Regions from separate parts of the Rhodoferax sp. GW822-FHT04A08 genome, predicted to be linked through region 2. Evidence: predicted binding sites of a transcription regulator. Region 2 holds the regulator's gene; the other holds the start of a gene.
The links. The regulator FNR, encoded in region 2, switches genes on or off when oxygen is low (the NO sensors DNR and NnrR bind a similar motif). The targets are predictions, from matches to a motif close to TTGATNNNNATCAA.

Region 1: a site for FNR is predicted at 1,406-1,419, ahead of AC1RMF_RS17735 (universal stress protein). Genes of this name have one in related genera too.

The regions. Positions count from the first base shown of each region.
Region 1 is NZ_JBXAMW010000009.1:146,859-150,271, reverse strand. It holds gene AC1RMF_RS17740 (ParA family protein) at 15-812, opposite strand; gene AC1RMF_RS17735 (universal stress protein) at 950-1,342, opposite strand; gene AC1RMF_RS17730 (DMT family transporter) at 1,452-2,309, opposite strand; gene AC1RMF_RS17725 (DODA-type extradiol aromatic ring-opening family dioxygenase) at 2,680-3,413, shown strand, end outside.
Region 2 is NZ_JBXAMW010000001.1:768,460-771,872, forward strand. It holds gene ccoP (cytochrome-c oxidase, cbb3-type subunit III) at 1-711, shown strand, start outside; gene AC1RMF_RS03600 (FixH family protein) at 811-1,086, shown strand; gene fnr (fumarate/nitrate reduction transcriptional regulator Fnr) at 1,094-1,813, opposite strand; gene hemN (oxygen-independent coproporphyrinogen III oxidase) at 2,022-3,413, shown strand, end outside.

The DNA of each region.
Region 1 (3,413 bases), on a different contig from region 2:
GGGTGCCGCCAGGGTTATCTGGCCTTGGCCGTCTTTTTCTTGGGCTTGGCAAACAGCGTGTCGTGCAGTTCCACCAGTGCCTGTGTCAGGCGATGCTTGGGGTCCAGGTAGACCATGGGGCGGGACTGCTCGTGCGACTCGCGGATGCGCACGGAGGAGGGCAGATAGGGCTGCAACACCGGCAGGCCTTCGGTAATCAGTTCATCCACGATGCGCTGCGGCAGGTTGGCGCGCGGCTGGAACTGGTTGACCACAATGCCTTTGACGTCCAGCTCGGGGTTGTGATCGGCCTTGATCTCCTGCACATTGTCCAGAAGGGCGTACAGCGCCTTGCGTGAGAACTCGTCACAGTCAAACGGGATCAGGCAACCGGTGGCACCTATGAGTGCCGAGCGGGTGTAGAAATTCAGCGCGGGTGGGGTGTCGATATAGATGCGGTCGTAGTCTTCGCTGAGCTGCTGCAGTGCTTCGCGCAGCTTGTAGATTTTCTGGCGCGACTCCAGCTTGGTTTGCAGCTCGTTGAGTTCGGCATTGGCCGCCATCAGGTGCAGCTTATCAAACGGTGTGGCGATGACAAAGTCGGTGGCGGTGAGCGGCTTGAAGCTGAAGCTCAGGCAGAAATCAAAGAAGTCGCCTACATCTGCTTGGTCATCGGTAGCGGTCTCTCCCAGCAGATAGCTGCTGGAATTGCCCTGCGGGTCCAGGTCGATCACCAGGGTACGCAGGCCTTGGCTGGCGCTGATGGCCGCCAGGTTGCAGGTGATGGTGGATTTGCCGACGCCACCCTTTTGGTTGAATACGACGAGCGCCATCTTGCGTGTTCCCCTGCTGTAGTTCCATGGAAGTTCCACGCACGAGTGTAAGCGAGCTCGATTGCACCCAAGGGGCGCAATCCACTGCTGCGGCGTTCAGAACGGAGGCCGCTGCATGCCCATGGCACGCAGCGTACTTAGTCAGCTTTGACGGTCAGGATGGGGCAGGGAATGTTCATCAGGATTTCCTGCGCCATGCTGCCCATGATGAGTTTGCCCACTGCACTGCGTTTACGCAGACCGATCACCAGCAATGAAACCTGGTATGTGGCAACCATTTCTTCCAGTTCTTCCACGGCATTCTTGCCGCGCACAAACTGCTTGAATTCTGCGTTGATGCCGGACACCGACAGGAGCTGTTCAACCCGCTCCACGTCCTGTGCGTCAGCGCGTGAAGGATCTTCACCACTGCCGCCCGGTGTGGCATTCACCACGATCAGCGTTTCGTTGCGTTCCTTGGCGATCTCAATGCCTTTTTCGAGGGCGGTTTGACCTTCGGGACGGGGAACATAGGCTACGAGAATTGTCATTCGAAAGCTCCTTGGCTTGTAATGGGTGTGCGGCAAATGATAGCGCTTGAGCACATTTGTACTATGACGCAGATCAATTTCCGGCGTAGTGTGTTGATGGTGCGGTCGGCTAGCTGCGTGCCAGATAGACGCCCCAGACGGTCAGGGCCATACCTACCAGCGCCATGCCGGTCAGTGTGTTGCCAAAGAGCGCCCAGGCAAACAGGGCGGTACACGGGGGAACCAGATAGAACAGGCTGGCGACGTTGACCGCGTTGCTGTGGCGTATCAGCCAATTGAGCAGGCTCACGGCACCCAGGGACAGCACCAGCACCAACCAGCCCAGGGCAAAGAACAACTCACCACTCCAGTCGATGGCGCCGTGTTCGGTAGCGATTGCCGCCAGGCCGGTGACGACGGTGGTGGGCAGGAACTGGGCGACCGCACCAGTGCGCCAATCGAATGCGGGGCAGAACTTCTTCTGGTACAGCGTGCCCGCGGTGATGGCCAGCAATGCGACCACGGCGGGCAGCAGCGCCTGCAGGCCGAACTCCTGGCCGAGCTTGTTCCACAACACCAGTGCCACTCCCACCAAGCCCAGCAGCAGCCCAACCCACTGACGCGGCAGCACGGTAGCGCCCAGCAGATAGCCCGCGCCAATGGCGGTCAGCAAGGGCTGAACACCCACGACCAGGCTGGCCAGGCCAGCGGGCAGTCCCAGGCCGATGGCCACAAACACACCACCCAGATACAACCCGTGCATCAGCAGACCGGATATGCCGATGTGTACCCACTGCCACATGTTCTGCGGCCACGGCGCGCGACTGGCAATGGCGATGGGCACGATGCACAGCAGCACCGCAACGTAGCGAATGGATAGAAAGGTCAGCGGCTGAATGTGGGGCAGTCCCAGCCGCGCTCCAATGAAGCCGGTGGACCACAGCACCACGAAGACAAAAGGCAGCAGGCGGGCGAATTTGGGGCCCATGGTTTCAAGTCTCCCCAAGAAGGTGCTTTCCCGTCTCAATTTGCGACACTTTGTTGGAAAAAGAAACTAAGTAGTGCGGATTTGGCGGCACACATTTTGCTCAAGACAAGCTGAGGCCGTGAAACATATCGCAATCGCGGCTTCTTATAGGAGGTATCAAGATATGTCACAAGCTATCAAAGACTTTCTGGTGTCTGTTGGAGTTACGTTGGCCGCTGTTCTTCTGTCCGGCGTCATGTTGACCCTCAGGCCCTGAGAACGGCACTGCCATCCCCCGCAGGGAGCATTGCAAGCATACCGTTTGGCCGAATGATTGGGCTGTCGTGCGCGGGACACGCATAATTGTCCGCATGACGTGAAAGGCCAGACGATGACAAGTTCCCGATTCCCCACGATGTTCGTGTCCCACGGTGGCGGCCCCTGGCCTTTCGTGGATGGCATGCGCGAAATGTTTGCCAAGACCGCGCAGGAGTTCCGCGACCTTCCCGAACGACTGCCAGCCAGGCCGCGGGCCGTGCTGGTGATCACCGGGCACTGGGAAGCGCCGCAGTTCAGCGTGTCCACCTCGGAGCATCCGCCCATGGACTACGACTACTACGGCTTTCCCCCCCATACCTATCACCTGAAGTATCCCGCGCCCGGCTCGCCCGTGCTGGCTGCGCGCGTGACCGAGTTGCTGGCTGCCGGCGGCATCACCTGTGCGCAGGACCCGACCCGCGGGTTCGACCATGGCACCTTTGTTCCCTTGGGGCTGATGTACCCAAAGGCGGACGTACCCATCGTTCTGCTGTCCATGAAGTCGGGCTATGACGCAGCCGAGCACATCCGCGTGGGCCAGATGCTCGCCCCCTTGCGCGATGAGGGCATCCTGATTCTGGGCAGCGGCCTGACCTATCACAACATGCGTGGCTTTGGTAACCCGGCATCCTCGCCCATTGCCACCGCCTTTGAACACTATCTCAATGATGCGGTGACGCAGCCCCAGGAGTCCGAACGCAACCGCATGCTGGTGGAGTGGCAGAAAGCCCCCAAGGCGCGCCTGGCCCATCCGCGCGAGGACCATCTGATTCCTCTCATGGTGGTTGCCGGCGCGGCGGGCGCGGA
Region 2 (3,413 bases):
ATCACCATCATCTTTGCAGCCGTGTACCTGTCTCTGTACCCCGGTCTGGGCAGCTCTCCTGGCAGCTCCGGCTGGACGTCGCATGGACAGTATGACGCCGAGGTTGCCAAGGGCAATGCTGAAGTGGCGCCTATCTACGCCAAGTTCATGGCCATGAAGGTGGAAGACGTTGCCAAGGATCCTCAGGCACATGCCATTGGTGAGCGTCTGTTCATGAACAACTGCTCGCAGTGCCATGGCTCCGATGCGCGTGGCGGCAAGGGCTTCCCCAACCTGACTGACAATGATTGGCTCCATGGTGGCACACCCGAGAAAATCGTGGAAACCATCACCAAGGGCCGTGTTGGCAACATGCCTTCGATGGCAGCCGCAGTGGGCACTTCTGACGACGTCAAGAATGTTGCCAACTATGTGCTGAGCCTGTCTGGCAGCCCGCACGACTCCGTGCGTGCCAACCTGGGCAAGGAAAAGTTCGGTGTGTGCGCTGCATGCCACGGCCCAGACGGTAAGGGTATGCAAGCGGTGGGCTCTGCCAACCTGACCGACAACATCTGGTTGCACGGTTTTGGTGAGCAGGCCATCATCAACATGATCACCAACGGCAAGACCAACATCATGCCCGCCCAGGAAAATAAGCTCAGTCCTGAGCAGATCCATGTTGTGGCTTCTTATGTCTGGGGTCTGTCCAACCTGGGCACTGCTCAGCAGTAAGTCGACTCAGTAGCAGCTTCTACCCTGGCAGTGTTTCGAGTCCTGACTCGAAGTCCTGCCGGGGTTTTCTCTTTCAAGTATTGAATGCAAGGAACCGATATGAGTCAGCTCGCCAATGCACCAGAAGCCCAACCATGGTGGAAGTTCGGTCACGTATGGATGGTTGTGGCAGGTCCTGCCATCGTTGTTGTGGCAAGTTTTATCACGCTGTATCTGGCCATCAGCCGACCAGATCCTGTAACGGATGAAAACTACTACCAGAAGGGACTGGAAATCAACAAGACGCTAGGTGGTACACCGTCCAGTGCCGCACCTGCGATGGCTGCAAGAAATCACGCAGCTACTGGCGTCCCCAAGCCCGTGGACGCCCCCTGAACGCTACTTAGCTGCAAACCTTCGGGTTGACGATTTCACGCAGCGCGTCCGTGTTCAGAATGCGGACGTGGCGTTGTTTGACCTCGACGATGTTTTCTTCGACGAACTTGGAGAAGGTGCGGCTGACCGTCTCCAGCTTGAGGCCCAGGTAGCTGCCAATTTCTTCACGCGTCATGCGCAGGACCAGCTCCGATTGAGAGAATCCGCGAGCGTGCAGACGCTGCACCAGGTTGAGCAGGAACGCCGCCAGGCGTTCTTCAGCGCGCATACTTCCGAGCAGAAGCATCACGCCATTTTCGCGCACGATTTCCCGGCTCAGAATTTTGTGCACGTGGCGCTGCAGTGCTGAAACCTCGCGCGACAGTTCCTCGATTTTCTCAAACGGCATGACGCACACTTCTGCGTCTTCCAGTGCTACGGCGTCGCAGGTGTGGTGCTCCTGGACGATGCCGTCCAGGCCAACAATTTCGCCTGCCATCTGAAAACCCGTCACTTGGTCGCGGCCATCTTCGGAGGCAACGCAGGTCTTGAAGAAACCTGTGCGGATCGCATACAGGCTGGTGAATCTCTCGCCATTGCGAAACAGTGTGGCGCCGCGCTTGACTTTGCGGCGACTGCCCACCACTTCGTCAATACGCTCCAATTCGGAAGGGGTCAGCCCCAAGGGCATACACAGTTCACGCAGATTGCAGTTGGAACAAGCGACCTTGATGCCGTGGGCACTCATTTCAACCACGTTGCCCGCCGGCCTGATGGAAATCGCGGGATGGGCTTCATCCGGTAGATATGCGTTCATGTGTTCTTCCTTATCTCACCTGATCCAAATCAATTATGAACCTAAATTTCGAAATGTCATGTATTCGAGACCTTGATTCACATCAAACTATCTGTTTGCATCTTCAGGCACATTGTCGGGGATATGTCCTGGAGTACCTATGAATTCTGTCGTATCCCCCGTCACCGAAGACTTGCTGCGCCAATACGACGTTTCCGGCCCGCGCTACACCTCGTATCCTACCGCCGACCGCTTCGTTGAGGCCTTCAATGCAGAAGATTATTCTCAGGCACTGACACAACGCCGCAGCGGGCCTGCTGCTTTGGCGTTGCCGCTTTCGCTTTACATACATATCCCATTCTGCGAGTCGCTGTGCTATTACTGCGCATGCAACAAGATCATCACCAAGCACCACGAAAAGGCTGCCGAATACCTGACCTACCTGGAAAAAGAGGTGGCTTTGCATACCCAGTTGATTGGAACTGCACAGTCCGTAAGTCAGTTGCACCTGGGCGGAGGCAGCCCCACCTTTCTGAGCGACGATGAGCTTCGCGCCGTCATGGCGATGCTCAAGCGCAATTTCACCTTTGTCCCCGGTGGGGAATATTCCATTGAAATAGATCCCCGCACCATCGATGCCAAGCGGCTGGATACCCTGGCCGAGCTGGGCTTCAACCGCCTGAGCTTCGGCGTGCAGGATTTTGACCCTGCGGTCCAGAAGGCCGTGCACCGTGTGCAGCCAGCCGAGCAGGTCTTCTCCTTGGTGGCAGATGCGCGCAGCCGTGGGTTTGAATCCATCAATGTAGATCTCATCTACGGCCTGCCCAAGCAAAGCCCTGAGTCGATTGAGCGGACCATTGCCCAGATCATCGAGCTGCGTCCGGATCGCATCGCTTTGTACGCCTACGCCCATCTGCCGGAACGCTTCAAACCGCAGCGCCGCATCAACATTGCCGAGATACCGAGCGGCGGCTCCAAGATTTCCATGCTGTCGCGTTCCATGGCCGCACTGATGGAGGCCGGCTACGTCTATGTGGGCATGGACCATTTCGCCTTGCCGGACGACGCGCTGGCCGTGGCTAAGCGCCAGGGACGTTTGCATCGCAACTTCCAGGGCTACAGCACGCAGCCCGATTGCGATCTGATCGCCCTGGGTGTATCGAGCATTGGGCGAATCGGCGCTACCTACAGCCAGAATGCCAAGACGCTGGAAGAGTATTACGACGCCCTGGACCAGCGGCGCTTTCCCATTGTTCGCGGGTTGGCCTTGACCCGGGACGATCTGGTGCGTCGAGCCGTCATCATGGCGCTTATGTGCCAGGGGCAGGTTCAATATGAATCGATTGAGCTGGCCTACCTGATCGAGTTCAACAGCTACTTTGCCAAGGAGTTGGAAGTCCTGCGTACGCTGGTGGACCAAGGTTTGGTGGTGCTGGAGGAAAGTGCGATCCAGGTCACCGCCAAGGGCTGGTTCTTCGTGCGTGCCGTGGCCATGGTGTTTGACCGCTACCTGCAAACTGACCGTACCCGCGCCAAGTTCTCCAAGATCATT